2 regions of the Paenibacillus amylolyticus genome follow, and region 1 is predicted to be linked to the other one. Evidence: riboswitches for the same ligand, from Rfam matches in the RefSeq annotation. Region 1 holds a riboswitch; the other holds the start of a gene.
What was found. A riboswitch is a leader RNA that binds a small molecule or an ion and turns the genes downstream of it on or off. The one in region 1 is predicted to bind ZMP and ZTP.
Positions count from the first base shown of each region.

Region 1 (4,765 bases):
CGCCCGCAGCGGTGGCGGCCTGGATCAGCGCCGCCCTCGCAGAGGCGGCGCAGCGCGGAGAGCGCACCGCTGTGCTGGCGTTCGCCGAGCACGCGGAGCAGTACCGCGCCGATGCCGTGTTCTCGCTGGGTGACGCCAGCGAGCTGGAAGAAGCAGCGCGCCGGCTATACGCCGCGCTGCGCAGTTGCGATGAGCAAGGCGCCACATATATTGTGGCTGAAGCCTGCTCACGCGAAGGGCTGGGAGCAGCCGTCATGAATCGGATGCTCAAGGCTGCGGGGAACCAACTCATACAAGTTGGCAACCAGCAACCCTCATAACCTCTCCTGATCATACAGTCAGGAGAGCTGCTCACTCTTTTTCCAAAACAAAATCAAGATTCTATAAAGCCGGCATCTGACCAGAGATCCGTCCCCGTTTGCCTTTCATCGGTCATGTTTAGGTCCTTGTCCGCATATCGTGTACAAGAACCTTTACGTGACTTGGGGGTATGGGGATGTGGGATGTGTCTGCCCATGTGGGGCAGTTGGTAACCATTTTGATCATGGCTATTGCGCTTGGCCTCGATGCGTTCTCACTCGGGATCGGAATTGGCATGAAGGGCATTCGGCTGCGGGATGTATTGCGAATCAGTATTGTAACGGCTCTATTTCATATCATCATGCCCCTCATCGGCATGTATATGGGCAAATACGTCAGCTCCCTGCTCGGTGACATTACGACGTATGCGGCAGGTGGATTGCTTGTTTTGCTGGGTGCTCATATGATTCTGAATGCATTCCGTGAAGGCGATACAAAGCTGGTGGACCACCGTTCCCTGCTCGGCGTTGTTTTGTTCTCCCTCAGCGTAAGTGTGGATTCATTCTCCGTTGGCGTATCCTTAGGGATGTTCAGCAGTGATCTGATCTTAACTGTACTTGCTTTCGGTGTGTGTGGCGGGGTGATGTCGGTTATGGGTCTGCTATTAGGCCGTCGGGTGAGCCAGAATCTCGGGGATTACGGCGAAGCAATTGGTGGCGCAATCTTGCTTGCGTTTGGACTTTTGTTTATATTTTAGAATAAAACTTGAGATATCATATCATTCGCATCATATGTAAAATGGGGAGGCTAACACAATGAAACATATTTTATTCGTATGTACAGGAAATACGTGCCGCAGCCCCATGGCAGAGGGGCTTTTGCGAAAACTGGCATCGGAGCGCGGCATTCAGGTAGAGGTTCGCTCCGCAGGCGTGGCAGCAACGTCGGGTATGCCGATCTCCCGACATGCTGAAGCAGTTTTGAGAGATCATAACGTTGAAGGTCCACCTCATTCCACACAGCTTAGCTCTAACCTGGTAGGTTGGGCCGATCTGGTTCTTACATTAACACGGAGTCATAAGCAACATGTCATGCAGGTTTTTCCCGATTCAGTCCACAAAACGTATACATTGAAAGAATATGTGGAGGATGATGAACAGGTATTAAGTGATGTTCAGGAGTTGGACAGCCTGTTTGCAACGCTTGAGATGAAACGTGCCCTTGGGCAAGAAATCCTGGCATCGGAGCGTGAGCGAGCCATTGAGATCAGACAACGAATTCCAAGTTTCGACATCTCCGATCCTTTTGGGGGAAGTCGTGATGATTACAATATAGCTGCAGCTGAGATTCGGACGGCATTGGACCGGCTTTTGGATAAGCTGGGATAAATCTGATCCTGCGAGGCAGGTTATACAAATAGGACACGTGATGTAAATTAACCGTTGATTTTAGCCGCGGGTTGTTTTATGATGAAGGGGAAAACAGGGATCCGGTGTAACTGGCGACGAAGTGGGCATAACCACGATGGAGCACCGGAACAAACGGCCGGTCGCCTGGGCAAAAGAGCAATTCTGCGTTACCCGCAGACTGCTCTTTTTTTCGTCTTTCATCTGATTATTCGCTATAATAGTACCTGAGATGCCGTGCAAGAATACGAAGGACAACCAAGAGACAGCGGGCATGATTTTATCGGGAGGCGATGATAGGATGACTATAGAATTAGATTCGGAACAACCCGGATTGCAGGAACAGACCGCGTCTATTCTGCATGAACTGGCGCTTGCCGGACAGCTTGGGCCTGGACAGATCGTTGTGATCGGTACAAGCACAAGTGAAGTCGCAGGCGCTCGGATTGGTACGAGTGGTGCCATTGAAGTGGCGCAGCAGCTTCTTGCGGGTATACGCGAGGTGCAGGAAGAGTTCGGTTTTGACACGGTATTCCAATGTTGTGAGCATCTGAACCGTGCGCTGGTAATGGAACGTTCTGTGCTTACTCGACTTGGATTGACCGAGGTTGGTGCAGTACCCGTGCCCAAGGCCGGAGGTTCAATGGCATCCGCAGCATATCGTTCGCTGACCGATCCATGCCTGGCTGAACATGTGCAGGCCCATGCGGGACTGGACATTGGGGAGACGATGATTGGGATGCATCTCCGGCATGTAGCTGTACCCTATCGTACAGCGCTCCGCTATGTTGGAGATGCTCGTGTAACCACAGCGTTGACCCGTCCGAAGTTGATTGGCGGCGAACGCGCGGTGTATCGTATGGAAGAACAACCAGATTCGACATTTTGTGACTAACATATAAAGCGAGACTAATTGGGTTACACTTCTGACTTTGATTGCATCACCATCTTCCGATCGCTGTTATCCCCAGATTTTTTTATTCCCTATTTAAAGGGGAAATCCGGTGATAAAGGCGACCACTTCGTTTCTTCAGATTGGTGTTGCACTCGCCGTTTTCGTGTAAACATTAGTTTCACTTTATAACTTCACTTATAACTGGGAGGAATTTAATCATGGAACAATTGCGCAAGAATGACCCGGCAGTACTGGAAGCGATGAATCTTGAACTGAAACGTCAACAGAACAACATCGAACTGATCGCATCCGAGAACATCGTAAGTGAAGCAGTAATCGAAGCAATGGGATCTGTTCTGACCAACAAGTACGCTGAAGGATATCCAGGTAAACGTTACTATGGCGGTTGTGAGCATGTGGACATCGTTGAAGACATCGCGCGTGATCGTGCAAAAGAATTGTTCGGAGCAGAACACGTGAATGTTCAACCTCACTCCGGTGCACAAGCGAACATGGCAGTTTATCTTGCAGCGTTGAAACCTGGTGATACTGTACTTGGTATGAACCTTGCCCATGGTGGACACCTCACACACGGTAGCCCGGTTAACGCATCTGGTTTGCTGTACAACTTTGTAGCATACGGCGTACAGGAAGATACATTCCTGATTGATTATGATGAAGTACGCAAAGCGGCTTTCAAACACCGTCCTCGTCTGATCGTTGCAGGTGCAAGTGCATATCCGCGTACCATTGATTTTGAAAAGCTGGCTTCCATCGCCAATGATGTAGGCGCTTTGTTCATGGTGGACATGGCTCACATCGCAGGACTGGTTGCTGCTGGTTTGCATCCAAACCCGGTTCCACATGCGCATTTCGTAACAACAACTACACACAAAACGCTGCGTGGACCTCGTGGTGGTATGATTCTGTGCCGCAAAGCGTGGGCAGCAGCGATTGATAAAGCCGTATTCCCAGGTTCCCAAGGTGGACCTTTGATGCACGTGATCGCTTCCAAAGCGGTAGCATTCGGTGAAGCTTTGCAACCATCGTTCAAAACGTATGCTGAGAATGTCGTGAAAAACGCACAGGTTCTGGCTGAAACACTGATCGCTGAAGGATTGAACATCGTATCTGGTGGTACAGATAACCACTTGATGCTGATCGACACACGCAGTGTGAACATCACAGGTAAGGAAGCTGAGCATGTGCTTGATTCCATCGGTATTACCGTGAACAAAAATGCAATTCCATTCGACCCTACAAGCCCGTTTGTAACGAGTGGTATTCGAATTGGTACACCTGCTGCAACTTCCCGTGGCATGAACGAAGAAGCGATGGTAGCGATCGGTAAGATCATTGCTAAAACGCTGAAAAATCCAAAAGATACAGCGAAGCTGGATGAAGCCCGTGCAGAAGTGACTGCACTGACAGACCAATTCCCGCTCTATACAGATCTTAAATACTAAAAAACTTTGCTCATGCTGTTTGTATTTGAGATGTTCTTAAAATGGGATACAAAAAAACGAAGCAGACAGAATGAGACCGCAGAAGCGAAGCGTTCGCCTTTATCCCCGGATTTTTCCCTTGTTAAAAGGAGAATAAAAAAAATCTGGGGATAACAGCGATCGAAGGATCATTCTGTAGGCGGAGTGCCATTGTATTCATCATTTTCATTTTCTTAACGACATAACAGCAGGAGCAAAACAGGACCGGATGGATCATTTTCCGGTCCTGTTTTTTATAGGATTCGGTAATCTGTAATGATTGGGTGCCCTTTGATGGTGTAATTCGTTGTTGGTGATGATATAATATACAGGATTTATCGAGCCCATGAATGGTGGCTAGGTATATTTGGAAATGCTGAACATGAAGAACTTACCGGAGGGACAAATTAGATGGGAAAATTAGTAATATGTGATCACCCTTTGATTCAACACAAACTGACGTTTATACGCGACATGCGTACGAATACGAAAGATTTTCGTGAATTGGTGGATGAAGTAGCAACGTTGATGGCTTATGAGATTACAAGAGATGTTGAACTGGAAACGATTGATGTACAGACACCTGTAGCTGCAACACAAGGTAAAGTTATCTCTGGACGTATGCTCGGACTGGTGCCGATTCTGCGCGCAGGACTCGGAATGCTGGATGGCGTTGTGAA
Region 1 covers NZ_CP145892.1:6,250,878-6,255,642, reverse strand. Annotated here, with positions in the region: gene V6668_RS27610 (L-threonylcarbamoyladenylate synthase) at 1-320, shown strand, start outside; gene V6668_RS27605 (manganese efflux pump MntP family protein) at 497-1,057, shown strand; gene V6668_RS27600 (low molecular weight protein arginine phosphatase) at 1,116-1,688, shown strand; ZMP/ZTP riboswitch at 1,785-1,866, shown strand; gene V6668_RS27595 (TIGR01440 family protein) at 2,008-2,601, shown strand; gene glyA (serine hydroxymethyltransferase) at 2,820-4,067, shown strand; gene upp (uracil phosphoribosyltransferase) at 4,497-4,765, shown strand, end outside.

Region 2 (4,765 bases), 2.5 Mb from region 1:
TGTATATGAATCGAATGAAATCACTGTACGTTTCTTGGACTCAGAAGATGAACAACATCTGGTGAAGTGGCTGTCAGACCCGGAAGTTCTTCAATACTATGAAGGGCGTGATCGGCCGCATGATCTGGAACAGGTGAGAGAGCATTTTTACAATCAAAAAGATGATGCTACTCGTTGTATCGTTGAGTATGGAGGACATCCGATTGGATACATTCAGTTCTATGAGCTTGAGGAAGAAGAACGAACGGAGTATGGTTATGGAGACACGGATGAGATCATCTATGGAACGGATCAGTTTATTGGTGAGGTAGAATACTGGAATAAAGGCATTGGTACACAGTTGATGCAATCCATGCTGGCTTATCTGATTAATGAAAAACAAGCCCGTAAAGTGGTTATGGACCCTCAATCCTGGAACTTAAGAGCGATATCCTGTTACGAGAAATGTGATTTCCAAAAGATTAAGCTGTTGGAGAAACATGAGCAGCACGAAGGACAGATGCGAGACTGTTGGCTTATGGAATATGCCCTGTAGATCCTGCTTAAAGTTAACTAAATCATGTAAACAAGGAGGAATAATGGATGGATGAAAGATTTCCGATAGGACCATTTGTATACACGGGTGAAGTTACTTTGGCACAACGGGAGAAGTGGATTCAGGACATTGCTGAGTTGCCTGAACGCGCACGAGAAGCGGTAAAGGGATTGAGTGAAGAGCAATTAAGTCTACCGTATCGAGAAGGTGGATGGATGCTCAAACAGGTTATTCACCACATGGCAGACAGCCATATGAACAGTATGATTCGTTTCAAGTTGGCGCTGACAGAGGATACACCAACGATTCGGCCTTATTATGAAGAGCGCTGGGCTGAACTGAGTGATTCAAGAGACCTGGATGTCGAATTCTCGCTTCAGATTCTGGATGCCCTCCATCGTCGTTGGGTGTTTCTGTTAAACGCGCTGACAGATGCAGATTATGCCAAACAATTTTATCATCCCTCATCGGAAGAAACGACAAGACTGGATTACAATCTGGGCATGTATGCTTGGCACGGCAAACACCATGTTGCTCACATCACATCGCTTCGGGATAGATTGGGAATATAGCTATTAGAAATATCTTTTAAGGAGGATTCATCAATGAGTGTACATATCAGACTATTAAATGAGAACGATCCTGTAATCATATCAAAGGCGTTTCAGGAGCAGGGTTGGGGGAGATCCCCTGAGCAGTATCTTCATTACTTGGCTGAACAACAGAATGGGGAACGCGTAACCTTGGTAGCCGAGTTGAATGGAGAATTTGCCGGATACGTGAATGTATTGTGGAATTCCAGCTACCCGTCTTTCAGGGAACAAGGCATTCCCGAAATTAACGATTTTAATGTACTAATGAAGTTCCAGCGCCAAGGTATTGGTTCACGGTTGATGGACCGAGCAGAGGAAGTTATTCTGGAACGAACGGATGTAGCAGGCATTGGTGTAGGTGTGTTTTCCGATTATGGCAAAGCGCAAGTTCTATATGCCCATCGCGGGTACATACCAGACGGTCACGGTGTACACAAACATGATCATTACATTCAGCCGGGTGAAGAAACGATTATGGACGACGATGTTGTACTTTATCTTACGAAGAAGTTAAAAGCCACGCAATAATTTCATAATATATACAATATGAAAGATGTCATGTATATTAGTTGTAAATATCTGTTATGTGTGACTGGCGTAAACGTGGAGTGAACCACGAGGGAGCACATATATTATATGCCGTACGCCTGGGCAAAGTGTTTGATCTTTTGATCAAACACTTTATTTATTATTCAGGGAACGAAAGGACTGGTGGCGGCAATGAAAATGGCGTTTGTTTTATTTGATGGAATGACAAGCATGGATTTAGCTGGATTTTATGAAGCTGTGACTTGGCTAGCGATTCTGAAAGCAAAGGAAAACGTATCATGGACATTCTGCGCAGATAAGGAGGAAATTTCGGATGACCGTGGGCTGAAAATGAAATCCGATGCAGTATTACCTCATCTAGGGGATTTTGACCTAGTATTTTTTCCTGGTGGATTATCAACTAGAACGCTTCGATTTGATGAGGATTTTATGCGATGGGTCCGAACGGCAGAAAATGTCACATATAAAATATCTATTTGTACCGGGGCTTTACTGTTGGGGGCAGCAGGTTTCCTGAATGGAAAAAGGGCTACTACCAACTCATCTGCTTATGATTTATTGAATCCTTATTGTGCAGAAGTAATCTCAGCGCGTGTAGTGCGTGATGGTAATACGGTAACGGGTGCGGGGGTTACGGCTTCCATTGACCTGGGACTATACTTGGTCGAAATGTTAACGTCTACGGAGATCGTCCTTCAAGTTCAACAAAAACTAGAGTATCCATATTATGAAGCTGGTAACTTAAAAGATGTCTACATGCACACTAAGGGTAGGGGATAAAAAGATGACTATTCGCCTTTTTCAAGCGATTGATCAGCCAGCAGTGCTGAAAATGATGACGGATCATGATTTTCAATTCCCTTCGTTTATACGCGATCAGTATCCTGCGCGCTGGGATATATTTTTAAAAATGACGGATGAACGTATCAGTGCTTATTATGTCATGGTTGACGAAGCAGATGTTGTCATAGGTCATGCTGGTTATATCTTTCATCCTACTGTTAACCGATATGAAATCGTTGGCGTTGTTACATGCAAATCACACCTTCGACAGGGAGTAGCACGTGGACTAATTACAAAAATATGTATAAAAATAGCTGAATTCGGCAGTAGTGATGTCATGCTTTACACACTTGATCATGAAGAAAATGAAGCAGCGCTCGTATTTTATGAACGAATGAATTTTCAAAAAGAAGGTGTTGATATGAATTATTATACCTCGGGGTTTCATAGACTTTCACTTGTTAAAACATTATAAGGGAACTTCAAAAAACTAATTGTAGTGGAAGCATAAAAGTGTACTTCAGTTTAAGCTGCATGGACTTGCAAAGAAAGATGATAAAAAAGCTGTCTTGCATGTTATACTCTATTGGAATTTGAGGAATGATAAGCAGGATGTTAAGAGATTAGATGATCAGAGGAGTGGATGATGCATGTTTAGCAAAGTCGGCCAGATTATGTTGTATGTCAACAATCAGGATGAATCACTGGCATTTTGGACGGAAGTTGCGGGATTCCACATTGTGGATGAAGTAAACCTTGACGAGGGTATGAGATGGATTGAGATTGCGCCTACCCCAAATTCGCAGACGAGCATTATTCTTCATGACAAGGAGTTTGTGGAGCGGATGTCGGCGGGTGTAAATCTGGGCACACCTTCGTTAATGTTCTTCACCGAAAATCTGGATCAGTTATATGCCGACTTGGCTGGTAAACATGTAACGGTCGGAGAGATTGTCGAGATGCCAACGGGGCGTGTCTTCAACTTTGCTGATAACGAAGGAAATTACTTTGCAGTTTTGGAACGGGCGAAGTAAGTTACAACTTAAAACAGCACCATTGCAAGCGGTCGACATTCATGTCGGTCGTTTTTTTGTTGGGAAAAAGCTTATGTTTTGGAGTAGAAAAACGCAAGAAAAATAGAGAACTACTGGGTAAAAATGTTATAATAGAGTGTGGCTGATTTATTGAAAATGACGAGGAGTGAATAGTCTGAAATGAAGGTTTGAATGGAGCAGTTAAGGAGGAATGTGGTTGTGGAAAAGACGATTAAAAGTGTACAGGATCTATATGATATGCTCGATGCGGATTTCAGATCTGCCAAGCAGTTTTGGGAACCTTTCTATGAGGATCGGAACAGACCAATCCCCTTTTTCCCAAACAAACCGGATGAGAATCTGGTAGCGCATGTGAACGAAGGTGTGCTGAGCGGCGGCAAGGCACTGGAACTGGGGTGTGGCCCGGGCAGAAATGCGTTGTATTTAACCCGCCAAGGATATCAGGTAGATGCTTATGATCTTTCGGAGACAGCTATTGCTTGGGCTAAAGAGAGGGCGGCAGAGGAGCAACTGGACGTGCATTTTGAATGTCGATCTGTGTTCGAATTATCCCCAGAGCAAGAATATGATCTTGTCTACGACTCGGGTTGTCTGCACCATCTGTTGCCACATCAGCGCATTCCCTACATAGAGATGATCCACAATGCACTCCAGCCTGGAGGATACTTTGGAATGACTTGTTTTGCTCCTGGTTTTGGCGGTATTGGTGGGCCTGAGATCGTTATGAATGATTGGCAGGTGTATCAAGAGAAGTCGATGCGCGGTGGTCTTGCGTTCACGGAGGAGAAGCTTCGCTACATGCTGGAAGATGGCTTTGAATGTGTGGAGTTCCGTGCAATGAAGTCGCTGGAGCAACATGAACCGTATTTTGGTGTACCTTTTCTCTGGGCCACGTTGTGGAGAAAGAAAAACTCGTAAGAATAGTGAAATAAACATGCATTGAAAATAGAGGAGGAGTGGTATCGGAATGGGAACAGAAACAGGAAAAAGACACTTTATTATTACAGGCACATCCAAAGGGATCGGTTTACAACTTGCAGAGTTATTATTGGCTAAGGGGGATTACGTTTACGGTATTTCACGCGGGGGTTCGGATCTGTTGGAATCAAGCGAGGAATGGAGCGGGCGTTACCGCCATGTTCAGTATGATCTTGCCGACCTGAATGGGATCGATGATTTGATTACACGCATATTGGACCAAATACCTTCTCAGGAAGCTGAATTCATTGGACTCATTAATAATGCAGCGA
Region 2 covers NZ_CP145892.1:1,868,648-1,873,412, forward strand. Annotated here, with positions in the region: gene V6668_RS08515 (GNAT family N-acetyltransferase) at 1-535, shown strand, start outside; gene V6668_RS08520 (YfiT family bacillithiol transferase) at 583-1,107, shown strand; gene V6668_RS08525 (GNAT family N-acetyltransferase) at 1,141-1,656, shown strand; ZMP/ZTP riboswitch at 1,707-1,788, shown strand; gene V6668_RS08530 (DJ-1/PfpI family protein) at 1,849-2,457, shown strand; gene V6668_RS08535 (GNAT family N-acetyltransferase) at 2,462-2,935, shown strand; gene V6668_RS08540 (VOC family protein) at 3,111-3,494, shown strand; gene V6668_RS08545 (class I SAM-dependent methyltransferase) at 3,687-4,433, shown strand; gene V6668_RS08550 (SDR family NAD(P)-dependent oxidoreductase) at 4,483-4,765, shown strand, end outside.
Region 2: it holds a riboswitch for ZMP and ZTP, as region 1 does, so the genes downstream of both, V6668_RS08530 (DJ-1/PfpI family protein) here and V6668_RS27595 (TIGR01440 family protein) in region 1, are expected to answer to the same signal.